Linked DNA regions of Caulobacter sp. FWC2. The protein of the gene in region 1 binds, or shares a complex with, the protein of each later gene. Links are inferred from orthologs where the notes say so. Each region holds a gene or a part of one and is shown on either strand. Other genes may lie near its edges.

Region 1 (4,626 bases):
GCCCTGGTGGCTCTTGAGCACATAGACCCGCTTCAGCTCGCCATGGGCGGGCTCAACGTCCTCATGGGGCAGGTCGCACGGTCCGGCCAGGGCGTAGCCGATGGCCTCGCCGTCCTCGTCCTCCAGCAGCCAGGTCGCCTTGTCGGGATGGGCCAGGTCGTTGCGGGTCCGCTCCAAGCCGTAGGCATAGGCCAGGAAGGTCTCCAGGTCCTCGGGCGGATAGAGGTGGGCGAAGGTTTCCGTGAAGGTGCGCGCGCCCAGGCTGGACACGGTGTCGGCGTCGTCGATCGTGGCGCGGCGAATGGAAGACGGGCGGATGGTCTGAGCAGCGTTCAAGGTCTAGAATCCTCGCATGACCGTGGCGCTTTATACCCATCTCGACATGCTCGACCACCAGCCCGGCCATGGCCACGTGGAGAGCCCAGAGCGCCTGCGCGCCGTGATCGACGCCCTGAACGATGATCCCAATCTGGCGCTGGAGGCGCTGGATGCGCCGCTGGTCGAGGTCGAGGACCTGCTGCGGGTGCATCCCAAGGCCTTCGTCGACGCCGTGTTCGAGGCCGCGCCCAGGTCGGGCCGGCTGGCGCTGGACCCCGACACGGTGATGTCGAGCGGCAGCCTGGCGGCCGCCCGTCGCGCGGCCGGGGCCAGCGTCGCGGCGGTGCGAGCCGTGGCGGCGGGCGAGGCCAGGCGAGCATTCTGCGCCGTGCGGCCGCCGGGACATCATGCCGAGCCGGGCGTGGCCATGGGCTTTTGCGTCTTTTCCAGCGTCGCCGTGGCGGCCCGCGCGGCCCAGGCGGCCGGGCTGAAGCGGGTGGCGATCGTCGACTTCGACGTCCACCACGGCAACGGCACACAAGCCGTGTTCGAGAACGACCCGACCGTGTTCTTCGCCTCGATCCACCAGTCGCCGCTCTATCCGGGCACCGGCGATCCGTCCGAGACCGGTCTGGGCAACATCGCCAACGCCACGGTGGCCCCGCATGCGCCGCGCGAACTGTGGCGGTCGCGATTCGAGGGGCTGATGGACAAGGTCGACGCCTTCGCGCCCGAGCTGCTGATCGTCTCGGCCGGCTTCGACGCCCACGTCCGCGATCCGCTGTCGGCCCAGAGCCTGGACGAGGACGATTTCGCCTGGGCGACGCGGGCGATCGTCTCGGTGGCCAACGCCCGCGCCAAGGGCCGGGTTGTGTCCTCGCTCGAGGGCGGTTACGACCTCCAGGCGCTGGGGCGTTCCGCCGCCGCGCATGTGCGCGCTCTTCAGGAGGGGTGAGGGGACGGAAAGGCCGCTGGGCCCACCGACTTCTCTTCAACATGGCCGACGTCACCATCGCCGACCAAGCGTCCTCGCCCGTGAAGTCGGGGACCGTCACCCTGGCCCGCCACGGCGAGCCCGCCCTGTCGCGCAAGGTCCGCCTCAATGCGCCTGAATACGGCGACTGGTGGGCGCGCTACGAGGTGGGCGGCCTGAAGGACGGACAGACCCCGCCGGACGGGCTGATCCAGATCGCCCGTGACGCGGACGTGATCATCGTCTCGACCCGCCGCCGCGCCATCGAGACCGCCAAGGCGGTGGTCGGCGAGCGGACCTTCACCACCGATGAGACCTTCATCGAAGCCCCGCTGCCGCCGCCGCCCTGGCCGCTGTGGCTGCGGATGTCGCCCAAGCGCCTGGGTTTCTTCGCCCGCTTCTGGTGGTGGTTCTTCAACAATCACGGCGGCCAGGAGACCCGCGCCGAAGCCGAGGTCAGGGCCGGCAAGGCCGCCGACCGGCTGGTGGCGCTGTCCGACCAGGGCCAGGACGTACTGCTCGTGGCTCACGGCTTCTTCAACTGGATGATCGCCGATGCGCTGAAGGCGCGTGGGCTGACGAAACTGCTTGATGAAGGTCACGCCTACTGGAGCCTCAAGCGCTTCCGCCGCGGCTGATCTGTCACCGATCTCGCAAACCCTCTTCCCTTAACCACGCCCAGGCTCTAGGCCGTTGCTCGCGTCGGCCCGGGACACTAGGCTCACGCCTGTTCACCTGAGAGTTGAAATGACCGACGCCGCCAGCAATCCCGCCGATATCTCCGCCCTGAGCTTCGAAGAAGCCCTGGCGCAGCTTGAGCGGATCGTGGCCGAGCTGGAGTCGGGCCAAGCTCCGCTGGAGCGGTCGATCGACATCTATGAGCGCGGCGCGGCCCTGAAGGCCCACTGCGAGAAGAAGCTGGAGGCCGCGCGCCTGAAGGTCGAGAAGATCGTCCTGGGTCAGGGCGGCGCCGTCGCCGCCGAGCCGGCCGAGTTCAACTGATGGCGAGTTCGCGTCCGTCCAGTGATCTTGAGAAGCGGATCGTCCAGGCCGCTGACATCGTCACCGTGGCGCTCGACGAACTGCTGCCCCGCAGCGATGGTCCGGAAACGCGCCTGACGGAAGCCATGCGCTACGCGGCCCTGGGGCCGGGCAAGCGCTTGCGGCCGTTCTTCGCGCTCGAGACCGGCAAGATGTTCGACCTGCCCGAGCGGCCGGTTCTGCGCGCGGCCTGCGCGCTGGAATGCATCCACGCCTACAGCCTGGTCCATGACGACCTGCCGGCCATGGACGACGACGACGTCCGCCGCGGGCGTCCGACCGTGCACAAGCAATATGACGAGGCCACCGCCATCCTCGCGGGGGACGCCCTGCAGACGGCGGCCTTCGAGATCATGGCCCACCCCGACACCCACGACGACGGCCATGTGCGGTCGGAACTGGTGCGCAAGCTGGCCATCGCCTCGGGCGCCAAGGGCATGGCCGGCGGCCAGATGATCGACATTCTGGGCGTCCGCGACGACCTGGGCGCGGTCGCCCGCATGCAGCGCTTGAAGACGGGCGCCCTGATCGCCTTCGCGTTCGAGATCCCGCTGATCATCGCCCGCGCCAAGGAATCCGAGCGCGCCGCCCTGATGGCCTTCGCCCAGGACCTGGGCCTGGCCTACCAGATCGTCGACGACATTCTCGACGCCGAGGGCGATCCCGAGACCATGGGCAAGGCCACCGGCGGCAAGGACGCCGCCATGGGCAAGGCCAACTACGTCACCCTGCTGGGACTGGACGCGGCGAAAGAGCGCGTGGCGCTTTTGGCCGACCAGACCCGCTCCCATCTTGAAATCTTTGGCGAACGAGCCGGACATCTGCGCGAAAGCGTCGATTTCGTGCTGGACCGCCGGAACTGACCGCGCTTTCTTCAAACATGCCCACCAACACACCCTTGCTAGACTCGATCGCCTCGCCGGCTGACACGCGAGGGCTTTCCCTCCCAGAGCTGAAACAGCTGTCGGCGGAAGTTCGCGCCGAGATGATCGACGCGGTGTCGGTGACGGGCGGCCACCTGGGCGCCGGCCTGGGCGTGGTCGAGCTGACCGTGGCCCTGCACCACGTGTTTGAGACGCCCAAGGACATCCTGATCTGGGATGTCGGCCACCAGGCCTATCCGCACAAGATCCTCACCGGCCGTCGCGATCGCATCAAGACGCTGCGCCAGGGCGGGGGCCTGTCGGGCTTCACCAAGCGGGCCGAGAGCGAATACGACCCGTTCGGCGCGGCCCACGCGGCGACCTCGATCTCGGCGGCCCTGGGCTTCTGCGCCGCGCGCGACGCGAAAGGCGAGGACAACAGCGTCATCGCCGTGATCGGCGACGGCTCGCTGGGCGCCGGCATGGCCTATGAGGCCATGAACGCGGCGACCGACACCACCAAGCGCCTGATCGTCATCCTCAACGACAACGACATGTCGATCGCCCCGCCGGTGGGCGGCATGAGCGCCTACCTGGCCAACCTGGTTTCGGGCGGCGCCTATCGCTCGGTGCGCAAGCTGGGCAAGACCGTCGTCGAAAAGCTGCCGACGCCGATGCGCGAAGCGGCCCGCAAGGCGGAAGAATATGCCCGGGGCATGGTCACCGGCGGCACCTTCTTCGAGGAGCTGGGCTTCTACTATATCGGCCCGATCGACGGCCACGACATGGACGCCCTGGTCAGCGTGCTCAAGAACGCCAAGGCCTTCGGCGACAAGCCGGTGCTGGTCCACTGCGTCACCCAGAAGGGCAAGGGCTACGCCCCGGCCGAGGGGGCCGAGGACAAGCTGCACGCCGTGGCCAAGTTCGACGTGGTCACCGGCCAGCAGCACAAGCCGGCCGCCGGCCCGCCCAGCTACACCAAGGTCTTCGCCCAGGAACTGGTCAAGCAGGCGCAGCGCGACGACAAGATCGTCGCCATCACCGCCGCCATGCCCTCGGGCACGGGCCTGGACATCTTCCAGAAGGCGTTCCCGGACCGCACCTTCGACGTCGGCATCGCCGAGCAGCACGCGGTGACCTTCGCCGCCGGCCTGGCCGCCGACGGCATGAAGCCGTTCGCGGCGATCTATTCGACCTTCCTGCAGCGCGGCTACGACCAGGTTGTCCACGACGTCGCCATCCAGGGTCTGCCGGTGCGCTTCGCCATGGACCGCGCCGGCCTGGTCGGCGCCGACGGCCCGACCCACGCCGGCAGCTTCGACATCGGCTTCATGGGCGCTCTGCCCGGCATGGTGCTGATGGCCGCCGCCGACGAGGTCGAGCTGGCCCGAATGGTCGCCACCGCCGCCGAGATCGATGACCGCCCCAGCG
Region 2 (4,714 bases), 2.0 Mb from region 1 along the record:
CGAAATAGGTAATGGCCCAGGGGTGAGCCAGCTGCAGCCCAGCGCCCGGCAGCACCCCGATGACCAGGGCGGTGACCGCCCCGACCACGACACCGCGCGTCGCCGCGCCCAAAGCGAAGCCCAGCACCTGCTCCAGCGCCGACAACGGCGGCGTCAGGAAGTCCGGCGTCAGGCCCATCATCTTCGCCTGGATCAGCGACGAAGAGGAATTGGCGAAGGCGTTGTTCAGGATCGCCATCATGATCAGGCCCGGGGCCACGAAATGGCCGAAGGTCACCCCGCCCACGGCCGGCCGGCTGGCGCCCACGGCGACCACGAAGACCAGCATGTAGAGCAGCGTCGTCACCACCGGCGCGGCCACCGTCTGGGTGCCGACCTTCCAGAACCGGCGGATTTCGCGCTGATACAGCGTGACGAACCCGGACCAATTCCAGCCGTGATAGTCGCGCGGCTGCGGCGGAATGACGCTGTTGGCCATGTCTCTCATACGCTCAACCCGTTGTGTTGTTTGGCCATGTGCGCCCTGGGGCGCCTTTCCGCAAGCTTGGGCTTGCCTGAATCAACATCTTGTTTCTGTGGACAGAGTCGTTACCGCCTATTGTGCGCCTTAACACATTCTTTACGATATCTAGTAGGACGACCGCCGGCGGGGCGGTTTGATCACCAGATATGGGGTGAGGAGCGTGGGGACGCGCTTCACCTCCATCGAAACGGCGGAGACGGGTTATGAGCTGGACCGACGAACGGGTTTCGACCTTGAAGAAGCTCTGGCTGGACGGCCTTTCGGCCAGTCAGATCGCCAAGCAATTGGGCGGCGTAACGCGCAACGCCGTCATCGGCAAGGTGCACCGCCTGGGCCTTTCGGGCCGCGCGGCTCCCTCGCAACCGGCGCGTCCGGCCTTCAAGGCTCCGCGTCCGGCGCGTCCGGCCGCCCAGGCCATGCCATCGGCCCCGCGTCGCGTGACGCCGGTCGAAGCGCCGTCGTCGGTTCCGGCAGTCTCGGCCTCGAACTCGACGCCTCCGTCGCTGCCGGCCTTCCGCCATGAAGAGCCGGGCTCGGCCACCGTGCTGACCCTGGGCGCGCACATGTGCAAGTGGCCGATCGGCGATCCTTCGACGGACGGCTTCACCTTCTGCGGCCGCCGCTCGTCGGAAGGCCCCTACTGCGTCGAGCACGCCCGTGTGGCCTACCAGCCGCAGCAGACCAAGAAGAAGGGCGGCGCCACCGAGCTCGCCCGTTCGCTTCGCCGCTACATCTAAGAAGAATAATAGTCTCTCAGGCGGCGGATCCCGGACGGTCGAAAAGACCGTCCGGGATTTTCCATTTCTGGGGGACGTTCTAGATAGAGCGGATGACGGACCTCGCGCCGAACGATTCCAACGCCCCGCCCTATTCGGTCTCCGAGCTGGCCTTCGCCCTGAAGCGGACGCTGGAGGACCGGTACGGCTTCGTGCGGCTGCGGGGTGAGTTGTCGAAGGTCACCCACCACGGCAATGGCCACGTCTACCTGACCATCAAGGACGACAAGTCCGCGATCGACGGCGTGGTCTGGAAGGGCAATGTCCGGGGCCTGGGCGTGCGGCCCGAGCATGGCCTCGAGGTCATCGTCACCGGCAAGATCACCACCTATCCGGCCGGCTCGCGCTACCAGATCGTCATCGACAGCATGGAGGCCGCCGGCGTCGGCGCGCTTCTCGCGCAACTCGAGCGGCTGAAGGCCAAGCTGGCCGCCGAGAGTCTGTTCGCGCCGGAGCGCAAGAAGCCCCTGCCCTCGATGCCGACCGTCGTCGGCGTCATCACCAGCCCGACCGGCGCGGTGATCCGCGATATCCTGCACCGCATCCGCGACCGCTGGCCGTGCCAGGTGCTGGTCTGGCCGTGCGTCGTCCAGGGCGACGCCGCCGCCGGCCAGGTCAGCGCGGCCATTCGCGGCTTCAACGCCATCGCGCCCGGCGGTCCCGTGCCGCGCCCCGACATCCTGATCGTCGCCCGTGGCGGCGGTTCGGTGGAGGACCTCTGGGCGTTCAACGACGAAGGCCTGGCCCGCACGGTCGCCGAGGGGACCATCCCCCTGATCTCGGCCGTCGGCCACGAGACCGACACCACCCTGATCGACTTCGTCTCCGACCGCCGCGCGCCCACGCCGACCGCCGCCGCCGAGATGGCGACGCCGGTGCTGGCCGAGCTGCGCGCGCTGATCTCGGATCTGGACCGCCGCCTGAACCGATCGGGCGCGCGCCTGATCGAGGACCGTCGCACGCGCCTGGTCAGCGCCGCGCGTGGCCTGCCCCGTCCGGACGACATCCTGGCCCTGGCCCAGCAGCGGTTCGACATCGCGTCGGGACGCCTGGACGCGGCTCTGCACCGCAACACCACCGTCCACGCCCAGGAACTGCTGAAGGTCACCGCGCGCCTGACGCCGGACGCCCTGCGCCGCCAGCATGCGACCAAGGCCGAGCGCGTGACCGACCTTGGCCGCCGCCTGGACCTTGCCGCCCGCCGCGCGCCCGACCGCGTCGCTCAGCACGCCCGCCTCCCCGCCCTCTGGCATCGCCTGAACGCGGCGGGGGAACGTCGCCTGCAGCGCGATGTCGACCGCTTGTCCGGCCTGGAAAAGCTGCGCCAGTCGCTGAACCCCGAACGCCCGCTGGAGCTGGGCTTCGCCCTGGTCCGCAAGGGCGACGGAACGCTGGCCCGCTCGGCGGCCGACCTTGTCTCCGGCGAACGCGTGAACCTGAAGTTCAAGAGCGGCGACCGCGACGCAGTGATCGACGGCGAAGGCGGATTTGTCCCGCCGCCCACGCCCGCAGCCGCGCCCGCGACGAAGCCTCGCCCCAAGCCGGCAGCGCCGCCGATCGATCAAGGCGATCTGTTCTGAAGCCCCGGTTTGGCGTAGAGTAAAAGCCATGAACGCTTTCGATCGTGATCTCGGTAAGTCCGACGGCCTCGCCGTCCTGCACTATGGCGACGGCGAGTTCGCCGTGCTCAGCCCCGGCCGCTTCGTGCTGTGCGCCATCACCAACAAGCAGATCCCGCTGGAGGCTCTGCGCTACTGGAGCCCCGAGCACCAGGAAGCCTATGCCGGTCCCGCCGAAGCTCTGAAGCGTTGGCAGGCGGCCTGAGCCGCCGCGCGGTCCTGGCCGCGCTGCCGCTTTCCGCCGCTCTGACGACGACGGCCCGCGCCGCCGCGCCGGGCCTGTCGATGACGGGCAAGTTCATCCAAGGCGGCTACGCCGTGGGGCGCACAACGCCGCGCGCGCTGATCGATATCGACGGCCTGGCGCAGACCACCGCCTCGGCCAATGGTTGGTTCGTGATCGGCTTCGACCGCGACGCGCCGCCGATCAGCAAACTGACAGTCACCACGCCCGACGGTTCGGCTACGGACGAGCGCGCCATCGCGGTCGGCGATTTCGACATCCAGCGCATCGACGGCCTGCCGCCCGAGCAGGTCACGCCGACTGACCCGGTGCTGCTGGAGCGGATCACCGCCGAGAACCTCCGCAAGGTCGCCGGCTTCGCCAGCCAGGCCGACCTGGAGGGATTCCGCGACGGCTTCATCCTTCCGGTCGTCGGGGCGAGGCGCTCGGCCCGCTTCGGCGGCCAGCGGATACTCAATGGCGAGCCCAAGCGTCCCCATTATGGGGTTGATCTGGCGACACCCGTCGGCACGCCGGTGCGCGCGCCGGCCGGCGGTCTGGTGTGCTTCGCCGAGACCGGATTGCACTATGAGGGCGGTCTCGTCCTGGTCGATCACGGCCAGGGCCTGGTCACCGCCTATCTTCATCTGTCGAAAATCCTTGTCCCGACGGGCGCTTACGTCACTCAGGGCCAGCTGATCGCCGAGACGGGCAAGGAAGGCCGCGCGACCGGACCGCATCTATGCTGGCGCATGAAATGGCGCGGGCGCAATCTGGACCCGTCCCTGCTGGTCGGCGCGGGTCCCTTCCGTGCTTAAAATCTTACAATTCGCCTCTGGCGCGATTTTCATTCATTCGCTAGCTATGCCGCCGCTATTGGGACGGGCGGTCGCTTGTGGGAGCAGCCCGCGTTCTGGTGTTTCCGCGAGATTTTTAAGGAGGCGGCTCCCGCATGTCGGCGGCGTTGGAAAAGCTGCGCTTTTTGCTGGTGGACGACAACCAGCACATCCGGTCGATCGTCTCGGCGATCCTGAAAGGCGTGGGCGTTCGCCACATTCGTGAAGCCATGGACGGGGCCGAGGGCCTGCAGATCCTGCGCGACTGGCAGACGGACATCGCGATCGTCGACTTCAAGATGAGCCCGCTGGACGGCGTGCAGTTCACCCAGTTGGTCCGCAACTCGCCCGACAGCGTCGACCCGTTCCTGCCGATCATCATGCTGACCGGTTTCGCCGAGCGTCACCGCGTGTTCGAAGCGCGCGACGCCGGCGTGACCGAGGTCGTGGTCAAACCGGTGACGGCCCGGTCGTTGCTGGATCGGATCAACACGGTGATCTTCCACCCGCGGCCATTCATTCGATCATCGGACTATTTTGGCCCCTGCCGCCGTCGCCGCGTCGACCCGCATCACCACGGCCCCTTCCGCCGCTCCGGCGAGAAGGACGCGACCGCGGACACGCTGGAAATCTAGGCGCCCGACTCTAAGCCTGGGCAGCCGCGCGCTCGCGCTCGGCCAGCGCCGCATAGACCTCGTTCGGCCAGCGACGGTGGACCCAGAACCACTCCGCCGGCC

The links. The genes of interacting proteins can lie anywhere in the genome.
Region 2: the proteins of CSW62_RS17050 (region 1) and xseA are in contact, whole or in part, in a cryo-EM structure (PDB 8TXR), measured with the Escherichia coli proteins. The link is inferred for Caulobacter sp. FWC2 from one-to-one orthologs.

The regions. Positions count from the first base shown.
Region 1 is NZ_PEBF01000001.1:3,554,664-3,559,289, reverse strand. Bases 874-3,665 are described here. They hold CSW62_RS17050 (exodeoxyribonuclease VII small subunit), read left to right. Parts: upstream 874-2,038; coding sequence 2,039-2,293; downstream 2,294-3,665. Other genes in these bases: dxs (1-deoxy-D-xylulose-5-phosphate synthase), read left to right, coding at 3,213-3,665; CSW62_RS17045 (polyprenyl synthetase family protein), read left to right, coding at 2,293-3,195; CSW62_RS17055 (histidine phosphatase family protein), read left to right, coding at 1,270-1,929; CSW62_RS17060 (histone deacetylase family protein), read left to right, coding at 874-1,273. Also shown: CSW62_RS17065 (GNAT family N-acetyltransferase), read right to left, coding at 1-336; more of CSW62_RS17060, read left to right, coding at 353-873; more of dxs, read left to right, coding at 3,666-4,626. UniProt on the Escherichia coli protein: Bidirectionally degrades single-stranded DNA into large acid-insoluble oligonucleotides, which are then degraded further into small acid-soluble oligonucleotides.
Region 2 is NZ_PEBF01000001.1:1,559,001-1,563,714, reverse strand. Bases 736-3,615 are described here. They hold xseA (exodeoxyribonuclease VII large subunit), read left to right. Parts: upstream 736-1,352; coding sequence 1,353-2,879; downstream 2,880-3,615. Other genes in these bases: CSW62_RS07605 (M23 family metallopeptidase), read left to right, coding at 3,108-3,615; CSW62_RS07610 (DUF2093 domain-containing protein), read left to right, coding at 2,908-3,123; CSW62_RS07620 (GcrA family cell cycle regulator), read left to right, coding at 736-1,260. Outside these bases: CSW62_RS07625 (ABC transporter permease), read right to left, coding at 1-487; more of CSW62_RS07620, read left to right, coding at 727-735; more of CSW62_RS07605, read left to right, coding at 3,616-3,959; CSW62_RS07600 (response regulator), read left to right, coding at 4,094-4,612; CSW62_RS07595 (lysophospholipid acyltransferase family protein), read right to left, coding at 4,623-4,714. UniProt on the Escherichia coli protein: Bidirectionally degrades single-stranded DNA into large acid-insoluble oligonucleotides, which are then degraded further into small acid-soluble oligonucleotides.